2 regions of the Psychrobacter sp. ER1 genome follow, and region 1 is predicted to be linked to the other one. Evidence: riboswitches for the same ligand, from Rfam matches in the RefSeq annotation. Region 1 holds a riboswitch; the other holds the start of a gene.
What was found. Region 1 has a riboswitch for thiamine pyrophosphate ahead of ACOBWA_RS12980 (ABC transporter substrate-binding protein). Riboswitches for the same ligand answer to the same signal wherever they lie in the genome.

Region 1 (4,433 bases):
CTCATAAAGTCACTATCGCCGTTGCAACTGTGGTGGTTTTTGGCACTATCGCAATGCTACTTTATCCTTTTTTATATCATCTTGGTTGGTTACAGCCTTGGCTCAGCGCCCAGCAGTACGGCATGTACACTGGCTCAACCGTTCATGAAGTGGCGCAAGTCGTAGTCGCAGGTAATGCAATCAATACTGAGATTGGCGATACTGCGGTCGTGACCAAGATGATACGCGTTATGATGCTTGCACCTTTCCTGCTTGTGTTATCGTTTGCGCTAACCAAAGATCGTACCGTAGATAGCGCAGCTGTAGAAGAAGATAATAAAAACGAGACAGCATCATTTATGACTCGTGTTAAACAAGTTAAAGTGCCATGGTTTGCGTTTATTTTTATTGGCATTGTGTTGATACATACATGGGTGCCGATGTCTGAGAGTATCGTACGCAGTATGGTGATGCTAGATGATGTATTACTTACGATGGCTATGTTTGCATTAGGTTTGACCACGCATCTAAGTGCGATCAAACAAGCTGGCGTTAGACCGCTTATCTTAGGTGCTATTATGTTTGGTTGGTTAATACTGGGCGGTGGTCTAATTAATATCGGCATTAGCTTTATGTAGTAATCCGAATTTTGAGTTTTAGCTTCTTACTTCACTGCATAATATAAAAGGCTTCCAACTATTTATAGTCAGAGGCCCTTTTGTATCTGTTATTCGGTCTAATATAACTGGCTAAAACTTTTAATCTTGGACTAGTACTAGCTTTAATACCAGTACCTTAAATATCAACCTCTTAAATACCAATCTTTTAAGTACTAATGCTTTGAACACTAAATCTCTAAATACCAAATCACAGACGAAAAAAACGAACCCGAAGGTTCGCTTTTCTACATCTATTCATCTATCTGTCTATAAAGACAAATTAGATAGCAACGATGTTATGTGCTTGTGGGCCTTTTTGGCCTTGAGTTACAGTGAACTCAACTTCTTGGCCTTCAGCCAAAGTTTTGAAACCTGAACCAGTGATTTCGCTGTAATGAGCAAAAACGTCTGCGCCAGTTTCTGGAGCGATAAAACCAAAGCCTTTAGCTTCGTTGAACCACTTAACTGTACCTTTTTGAACGTCTGACATAGTATAATCCTACTTTTAAATTTATTAATGGTCTAGTGACCGGTAACGCTTGCAAATAGCTACTGAACGATAAATATTAAAACGAAGGATTATAACTAATACTACGAGGTAATGATTTGGTGCAGAACTGCTCTTAAGCTTGGGCGTATTATAAGGGGTACATCCCAGTATCGCAAGTCTTATCTCATATTTCGTGTAACCAGAGCCGTTTATTGACCGATTTTGGCGCAAATTGCAACGGATTTAGGCATTTGGTAAACGGAACAAATATATCGCTACCCCACTACAGACAGTGGCTACCGCCCATGCCATCCACATCATATCAGCAGGCAAACGATAAAATAACATAATTGTCGATGCTGCCATCATAACCGTCGCTAAACACTTGGCATAAAGCGGAACGGCATGATTCTCTTCCCAATCACGGACGAATTTACCAAAGTATTTATGATTAATCAGCCAAAAATGAAAGCGTCGAGAACTGCGTGCCCAGCAACCTGCTGCTAGCAAGATAAAAGGCGCTGTGGGCATCACTGGCAGCAATATACCGATAATCCCTAAGATAAAAAACAACCAACCAAGCGTCACAAAGGTCCAACGCAGCATTGGGCTGTTGGATTGATCAGTCTTAGGTCGGTAATAGAACGCTTTTTATTGTCGGTCATATAAGTTGTCGGTCGTGTAAGTTGTCAGTTATGCCAAGTGTCGATTGTTTAGAGTAGCGCCTATTATATAAGCAGCGGCATAGAAGGCTAATCATGCAATATCGCCCGTCTGCGCACAAGACTATTTATATAAGGTTTTTGCTATTGATAGGTATGTTTGGTTAGTAATTGGGTAAGTACCAATAATAAATGCTGCACTCTTCTATTAACACGTCGCTAAAAATAACTATCAGTAGCTGTGGTAAACAACAGCTATCATAAAGAGCGGTTAACGAACATCAGTCATTACTTGCCATCGTCATTCCCGATACGCTTGCATCCCATCTTGTAAGTCGTCTATGATGATGCAGTAACTATCGATAATAGCCATTCGCAGTACGGATTCATTAGCAGTACTGATCAAAAATAATGCAATAACAATCAATCTTGTCGGGGTGCTTTGATTTAACGCTGTAGACACAGCCCACATCATCGCTGAGACACACCCGTGAACCTGAAGCAGTTAGCACTGACGTAGGAAACAAGCGTGACACGCCCTCAGAGGTCTATAAATAAGAGCAGTCTATAGATGACGTACTGATAGTGTTGACCATATCAAATACCGAGCATCTGACAGTTAGCATCGAGACTTCACTTTTCTTATTTGGCCTTTCTTGTTTTACTTAATCGTATCAGTCTGATTGTTTTCTATACTTAAAAGGGAACAACCATGCAGCCGACCACCAAACTTACTCTGACCCTCGAATGGTTTTTAAACCCTGATCATCTGCCCTTTATCGCTGGTGTGACCACGGGCGCATATGAGCAAGCAGGGCTTGATATCACTATTATCGAGCCAGATGATCACTATGATGGCTTTGCCGAACTACAGAACCAGAGCATCGATTTGCATGTCAATGAGCCTATCCATCTATTTGAGCATTACGCGCCTAACTTGCGGGCGCTGGGCTGCTTTTTGAGACCGATGGCGGCATATTAATGCAGCGCGCTAGTATGGATAAGCTCAAAAACAATCAGCCTATCTGCATTTGCACCCCTGCCGCTGAAGAAAAAACCAATCGTATTGGCTTTGAGATATTAACGCGCTATGCAAAGAAAAATGGCTTTAGTATCAGCCGTGATAATGTGACCTTTGTACAAAAAGACTTTTATCATATAAAAAACTTGCAAGAAGACCCAAGACTAGATGGTGCATGGCTGTGCTTTTATAATTTTGAAGGTGTTGAGGCGACTCATGAAGGGTTAGACTTTACGTTTATCGATCAGCATCTGTCACCTTACCCTAACTTTTCGGCGTTAGAAATTCTCACGACGGATGAGATCTATAGCGCGAAAAAGATGCGATAGATACCTTTATTCAAGTAACTAACCAGATGACAGAACTGTGCAAAAACGAGCCAGAGACTGCTCACCGTATGTATTATGACTATAGTAAAACCGAAGCAGATACACTAATGGATGCGATTATTGATAATACGTTGGGCAGATTGATCACACCAATCACACCTAATGCAAATAAATGGCAAGAACTGCGTGAGATGCTAGCCGAGATCGATATCGTGACGTTAACTGATGAGCAGTATCAATCGCTGTGGACGCTATAGAGATTTTAGAAGTTAAGATATTTTGAATAGTAGAAAACCGCCACAGCAAACACTATGGCGGTTTTTTATGTATTGATAGTAGAATAACAAGATTACTACTGCACGATACCAAGCTGCTTGGCTTCTTTGAGCCAACTTGGGAACTCTTCTAGCATGTTTTCGTACAAAGCTTCTTCGCTGATATCATCCAAGTCATCGAGTTCAAAAAAGTCGCAATTATCAATCACGCGTCCTGTCATGTCGTCTAGCTTTTTTAGGATGCCATAACCACGACCACCCAAGCCCACAAACTGCCAAAATATCGGTAATTTTGCCGCATCCGTCATGACTCTAGTGATGCCGCGATTGTCATTCACCCCGCCATCACTGATAAATAGCACATAGATAGGCACATCCAAGCCGTCCTTTTGATAAAACTCCGTCACGGCTTTCATGACCTCTGCTTCGTTATTAACGCGTGGACCAAGTGCCCATTTGCGCCAGCCGCCATGAGCGCTGTCAATAAAACCGTCATAGTTGCTCAGCCCAATCTCGCCTAAATACTGCGGATCTCGGGCAAACGCCCAGCAGTCTAGCGCTTGGTCGTCATCGAAGCTCACTGCCAATGGCAATAAGCGGTTGACCACCTCTTGCACGCGGCCTTTTTGTACTGTCTGTTCATTGATCCTGAGGCATCTAACACCAACGCTACCTTTGCGGTTAATTGCTGCAACTGGCGTTTCTCAAGCGATATGGTGGCTTTTTTGGCCAGATTAACCAACTTGGGCGCTTTGTCTAGCATGACTTTTTCTAGCGATGGTTTTGTTTGAACTGGCGCTACGGTCGGCTCGAGTACTTGTGGGCTACTCTCTTCTACGTCACCACCGAAATGCTGCACGATGGCGGCCAGTCCACCATTAAAGCCTTGCGCGACGTTAGATACTCGCCACACGCCACTCTTACGATACAGCTGCATCAGCATACTGGCTTGCTGCTGGGCAAAGTCTGCTGCTTGATATTCTGCCTGCGCCTTTTGTGATTGCTGCCAAATGCCAAT
Region 2 (4,433 bases), 610 kb from region 1:
ATGCTTGTGCCAAACTCAAACAAAACCCAGGTATGATTGCGAGCTTCTCGCGTGCCTTTACTGAAGGCTTGAGTAAGCAACAAAGTGATAGCGAGTTTGCTGAAACCATTAATGCCTCAATTGAAGAGATTTATCAGGCGTCGAAAGTGTAAACGTAGTAAATAAAAACTCGCACATGAATCATGAGTAAATAAGCAAAAAAGCCCTACTAGATAAGTGTGCAAATACTTAAATAGTAGGGCTTTTCTTATTTCAAAAGCATAGGTTATTAACACTACACCTCTTTATATAACTGGCGTCCTTCGTTGTTATATTTCTTAGTCATCTCCGCCATGCCTTGGCGAATTTCCTCAGCAGTGGCTTCACCAACTTGTCCAACGAGCTCTGTATCTACCTCTTTGATTAGATGACCAGCGTCAGTTAAGTCGCCTGTTTGCGGCGTTACTTTTTGGTTGGCAGCAGCTTTATCCAGCCCTGCTGCATATTCACGCACGTTTTGAGTGATTTTCATTGAACAAAACTTAGGGCCACACATGGAGCAAAAGTGTGCCGATTTGTGTGCGTCTTTTGGCAACGTCTCATCATGATATTCACGTGCAGTATCAGGATCGAGCGCTAGGTTGAACTGATCATCCCAGCGGAATTCGAAACGGGCTTTAGATAGCGCGTTGTCACGTGCTTGTGCTCCTGGATGACCCTTAGCAAGGTCAGCAGCGTGTGCAGCGATTTTATAAGTAATAATGCCGTCTTTAACGTCTTTTTTGTTTGGTAGACCTAAGTGTTCTTTTGGCGTGACATAGCATAGCATCGCTGTACCAAACCATCCAATCATCGCAGCTCCGATGGCGCTAGTAATATGGTCATAGCCTGGGGCGATGTCTGTGGTTAATGGCCCTAAAGTATAGAAAGGCGCGTCAGCACATAGCTCAAGCTGCAAGTCCATGTTTTCTTTGATGCGGTTCATCGCAACGTGTCCAGGGCCTTCGATCATCACCTGTACATCGTGATCCCATGCCACTTTAGTCAATTCACCAAGCGTACGTAGCTCACCGAACTGCGCTTCATCATTGGCATCTTGCAAGCAGCCAGGACGTAGGCCATCACCTAGACTAAATGCCACATCGTACTGCTTCATAATCTCGCAGATGTCTTCGAAATGCGTATATAAAAAGCTTTCTTTGTGATGGGCTAGACACCACTGCGCCATGATTGAACCACCACGTGAGACGATACCTGTCAGACGCTTTGCGGTGAGCGGTACATAGCGTAATAGTACGCCGGCGTGAATGGTAAAGTAATCTACGCCTTGTTCTGCTTGCTCGATCAACGTATCACGGAATATCTCCCACGTTAGGTCTTCTGCGACGCCATCGACTTTTTCTAATGCTTGATAAATCGGTACGGTACCAATCGGCACAGGAGAGTTACGGATTAGCCATTCACGGGTTTCATGAATATGATTACCCGTTGATAAATCCATAATGGTATCCGCACCCCAACGCGTGGCCCACGTCATTTTGGATACTTCTTCATCGATAGATGAACCTAACGCTGAGTTACCGATATTGGCATTGATTTTTACCAAGAAATTGCGCCCGATGATCATCGGCTCAGATTCAGGGTGGTTGATGTTGTTTGGGATAATTGCGCGTCCAGCCGCCACTTCATCGCGAACAAATTCAGGGGTGATGATTTGAGGCGTATTGGCACCGAAGCTTTCTCCATCATGTTGACGCATATCGGTCAGTTCATGCTGCTTTTGCGTTTCGCGTATGGCGATATATTCCATCTCAGGAGTGATGATGCCACGGCGTGCATAGTACATTTGCGTGACGTTCTGTCCTGCTTTGGCGCGACGCGGTTTATCAATATGAGCAAATCTAAGATTGGCAGTGCTGATATCGCGAGCACGCGCTTGTCCGTATGAGCTAGATAGGCCGCTTAATTGCTCGGTATCACCGCGTTCTGCGATCCAGTTCTCACGCAATTTTGGCAATCCACGTGTGAGGTCGATATCGACATTAGGGTCGGTATATACACCTGAGGTGTCATATACATAAAACGGCGGATTATGCTCACCGTCTTTATCTCCAGTGCCACCTACAGGTGTATCAGCCAAGCTGATTTCACGCATCGGTACTTGGATGTCAGGTCTTGAGCCTTCGATATAGACTTTTCTTGAGGCAGGTAAAATACGGTGCAAGTCGCGTGCATCTTCTTCGAAACGGGCATCACTTGCGGCACGGTGAGCAGGGGTTTTTAACGCATCTGCTTTTTTATCTGCTTTGACGTTGGTCGTGTCAGCAGCATTTGAAGCAAGCGTTGAGTTGTCGGCTGGGTTATGCGTTTGGGCTTTCGGTGCAATTGAGGTGGTGTCTGCAGTAGTCATATGCTGTCCTAGCGTGTTGGTTTTTGAATAAAATCAACACCGCCAGTATCTGCGGGGGTAGGCATCCATCATCTAGACAAATTTATATCATGAACCCACAACTTCGACCAAAAAGTATCGTCGCGCATGGTGATCATCAAATATTGGACGCAGCTTTATATCCTCTCTTCTTATCTGTTTATGCATTACGCATATTAAGACAATAGTGACGATAAAAATGTATTTCTACGCGCCCTTTGTCATAAATAACAAAGTGCTTAAGACTTCCCTGCGTCGGTACTAACCGCATCAGGTTCGGCGGGTGATCTCTCAGCGAATGTATCAAGGCGACTACTTTGATAAAGCAAGTTTAATAAAGTGAGCCAAAAATACACCGCACCCCGAGTCTGTCAGTGTTGTAAATCAGCCTTCATACTAACAAAATTCTGTACCAACGGCTAATAGTATTTGGATACAAATATTCTGTGTCAAACACACGGTTCAATATTTTCGTGAATAATTTTTTTGAGTGTTGATAGATGAGGGTACTTAGTATTACTAGGTTGTAGACAAATTGTTCAAATATTATGTAAAGCGAATGAAGGATTCTAGAAGTTGTCATTAAACTGTCATAAAGATTTGGCAAGATAACACGCATATCACAAGCAATGCTTTTTTATACCGTTGTTAAACTTCAGGAGTCCTACATGCGTTATTCGTTATTAGCAGTGGCCGTCAGTTGTACATTAATGCTTACGGCGTGTAATAAGTCAACAGATACAGCGGAGCCAACTGCTGATACTAGCAGTAGCGCTGTGACAACAGCTGAAACAACCTCTCAGACAGCATCTTCTGCTACGTCAGATTTTAAATCTGCTGAAAATATCGCTATGAATATTACAGGTGCAGGTGCGTCATTCCCGCAGCCTATCTATGCGAAATGGTCATATGATTACAATGCTGCGACTGGTGGCCAAGTCAACTATCAGTCGATTGGCTCATCTGGTGGTATCAAACAAATTCAGTCAAAAACAGTAGACTTTGGTGCTTCTGATGCCCCAATGACGCCTGAAGAGTTAGACGAAGCAGGTCTGATTCAGTTCCCAACAGTCATCGGTGGTGTTGTACCAATCGTCAACATTGATGGCGTTGAGCCTGGTGCACTGAAGCTAGACGGTACGACTTTAGCTGATATCTATTTGGGTAAGATTAGCAACTGGAATGACCCTGCGATTAAGGCGATGAACCCAGATTTGACCTTGCCAGATGCCCCAATCACAACAGTATTCCGCTCAGATGGTTCAGGTACGACCTTCAACTTCACTGACTATCTTGCCAAGGTTTCACCAGACTGGAAAGACACTGTTGGCGTTGATAAAACCGTCAAATGGCCGACCTCTGCTACTGGTGCAGGCGGTAAAGGTAACGAAGGCGTTTCAAGCTACGTAAACCGCATGAAAAACTCTATCGGTTATGTTGAGTATGCTTACGCTAAGCAAAATAAAATGTCACATACTGCGCTGAAAAACGCAGCTGGTAACATCGTACAGCCATCTGCTGAGACGTTTGCTGCGGCAGGTGATATCGACTGGTCACAACAAGAAGGCTTTTATAAAGTCATCACCAACTCTGAAACTGACCAAGCATGGCCTATCGCTGCTGCGACCTTTATCTTGGTACATAAGCAACCAGAAAATCCTCAGCAAGTCGCTGGCGTATTGAACTTCTTTGACTGGGCTTATACCCAAGGTGATGACAGCGCCATGGAACTAGACTACGTACCATTCTCTGACACGGCAGTAGCCTTGTTCAAAGAGAAGTGGAACGAAGTGAAAGGTAGCGATGGACAGCCTGTCTACAAGCCAGCTCAGTAATTTGTTTTTGCTAAATACTATTTAGCAACTGACAAGTTATCCTCTCGAATAACTATTCTCCGGTAGTTATTTGAGAGGTTTTAACACAGCAAATTTGATGGATACATCTCGATAAATATGCTTACTCATACCGTTTAAGTTTGTTGTGTTAAGACCTGATATACATCTTTTTAATATTTCGATTCATCCCA

Region 2: linked by a shared signal. The riboswitch ahead of thiC (phosphomethylpyrimidine synthase ThiC) and the one ahead of ACOBWA_RS12980 (ABC transporter substrate-binding protein) in region 1 are both predicted to bind thiamine pyrophosphate.

The regions. Positions count from the first base shown of each region.
Region 1 covers NZ_CP184640.1:2,784,250-2,788,682, forward strand. The annotation lists gene ACOBWA_RS12965 (YeiH family protein) at 1-617, shown strand, start outside; gene ACOBWA_RS12970 (cold-shock protein) at 919-1,128, opposite strand; gene ACOBWA_RS12975 (YbaN family protein) at 1,372-1,734, opposite strand; TPP riboswitch at 2,214-2,330, shown strand; gene ACOBWA_RS12980 (ABC transporter substrate-binding protein) at 2,503-2,772, shown strand; gene ACOBWA_RS12985 (ABC transporter substrate-binding protein) at 2,772-3,140, shown strand; gene ACOBWA_RS12990 (hypothetical protein) at 3,167-3,397, shown strand; gene ACOBWA_RS12995 (VWA domain-containing protein) at 3,493-4,023, opposite strand; gene ACOBWA_RS13000 (TerD family protein) at 3,993-4,433, opposite strand, start outside.
Region 2 covers NZ_CP184640.1:102,972-107,404, forward strand. The annotation lists gene ACOBWA_RS00485 (fructose bisphosphate aldolase) at 1-152, shown strand, start outside; gene thiC (phosphomethylpyrimidine synthase ThiC) at 275-2,389, opposite strand; TPP riboswitch at 2,638-2,782, opposite strand; gene pstS (phosphate ABC transporter substrate-binding protein PstS) at 3,076-4,242, shown strand.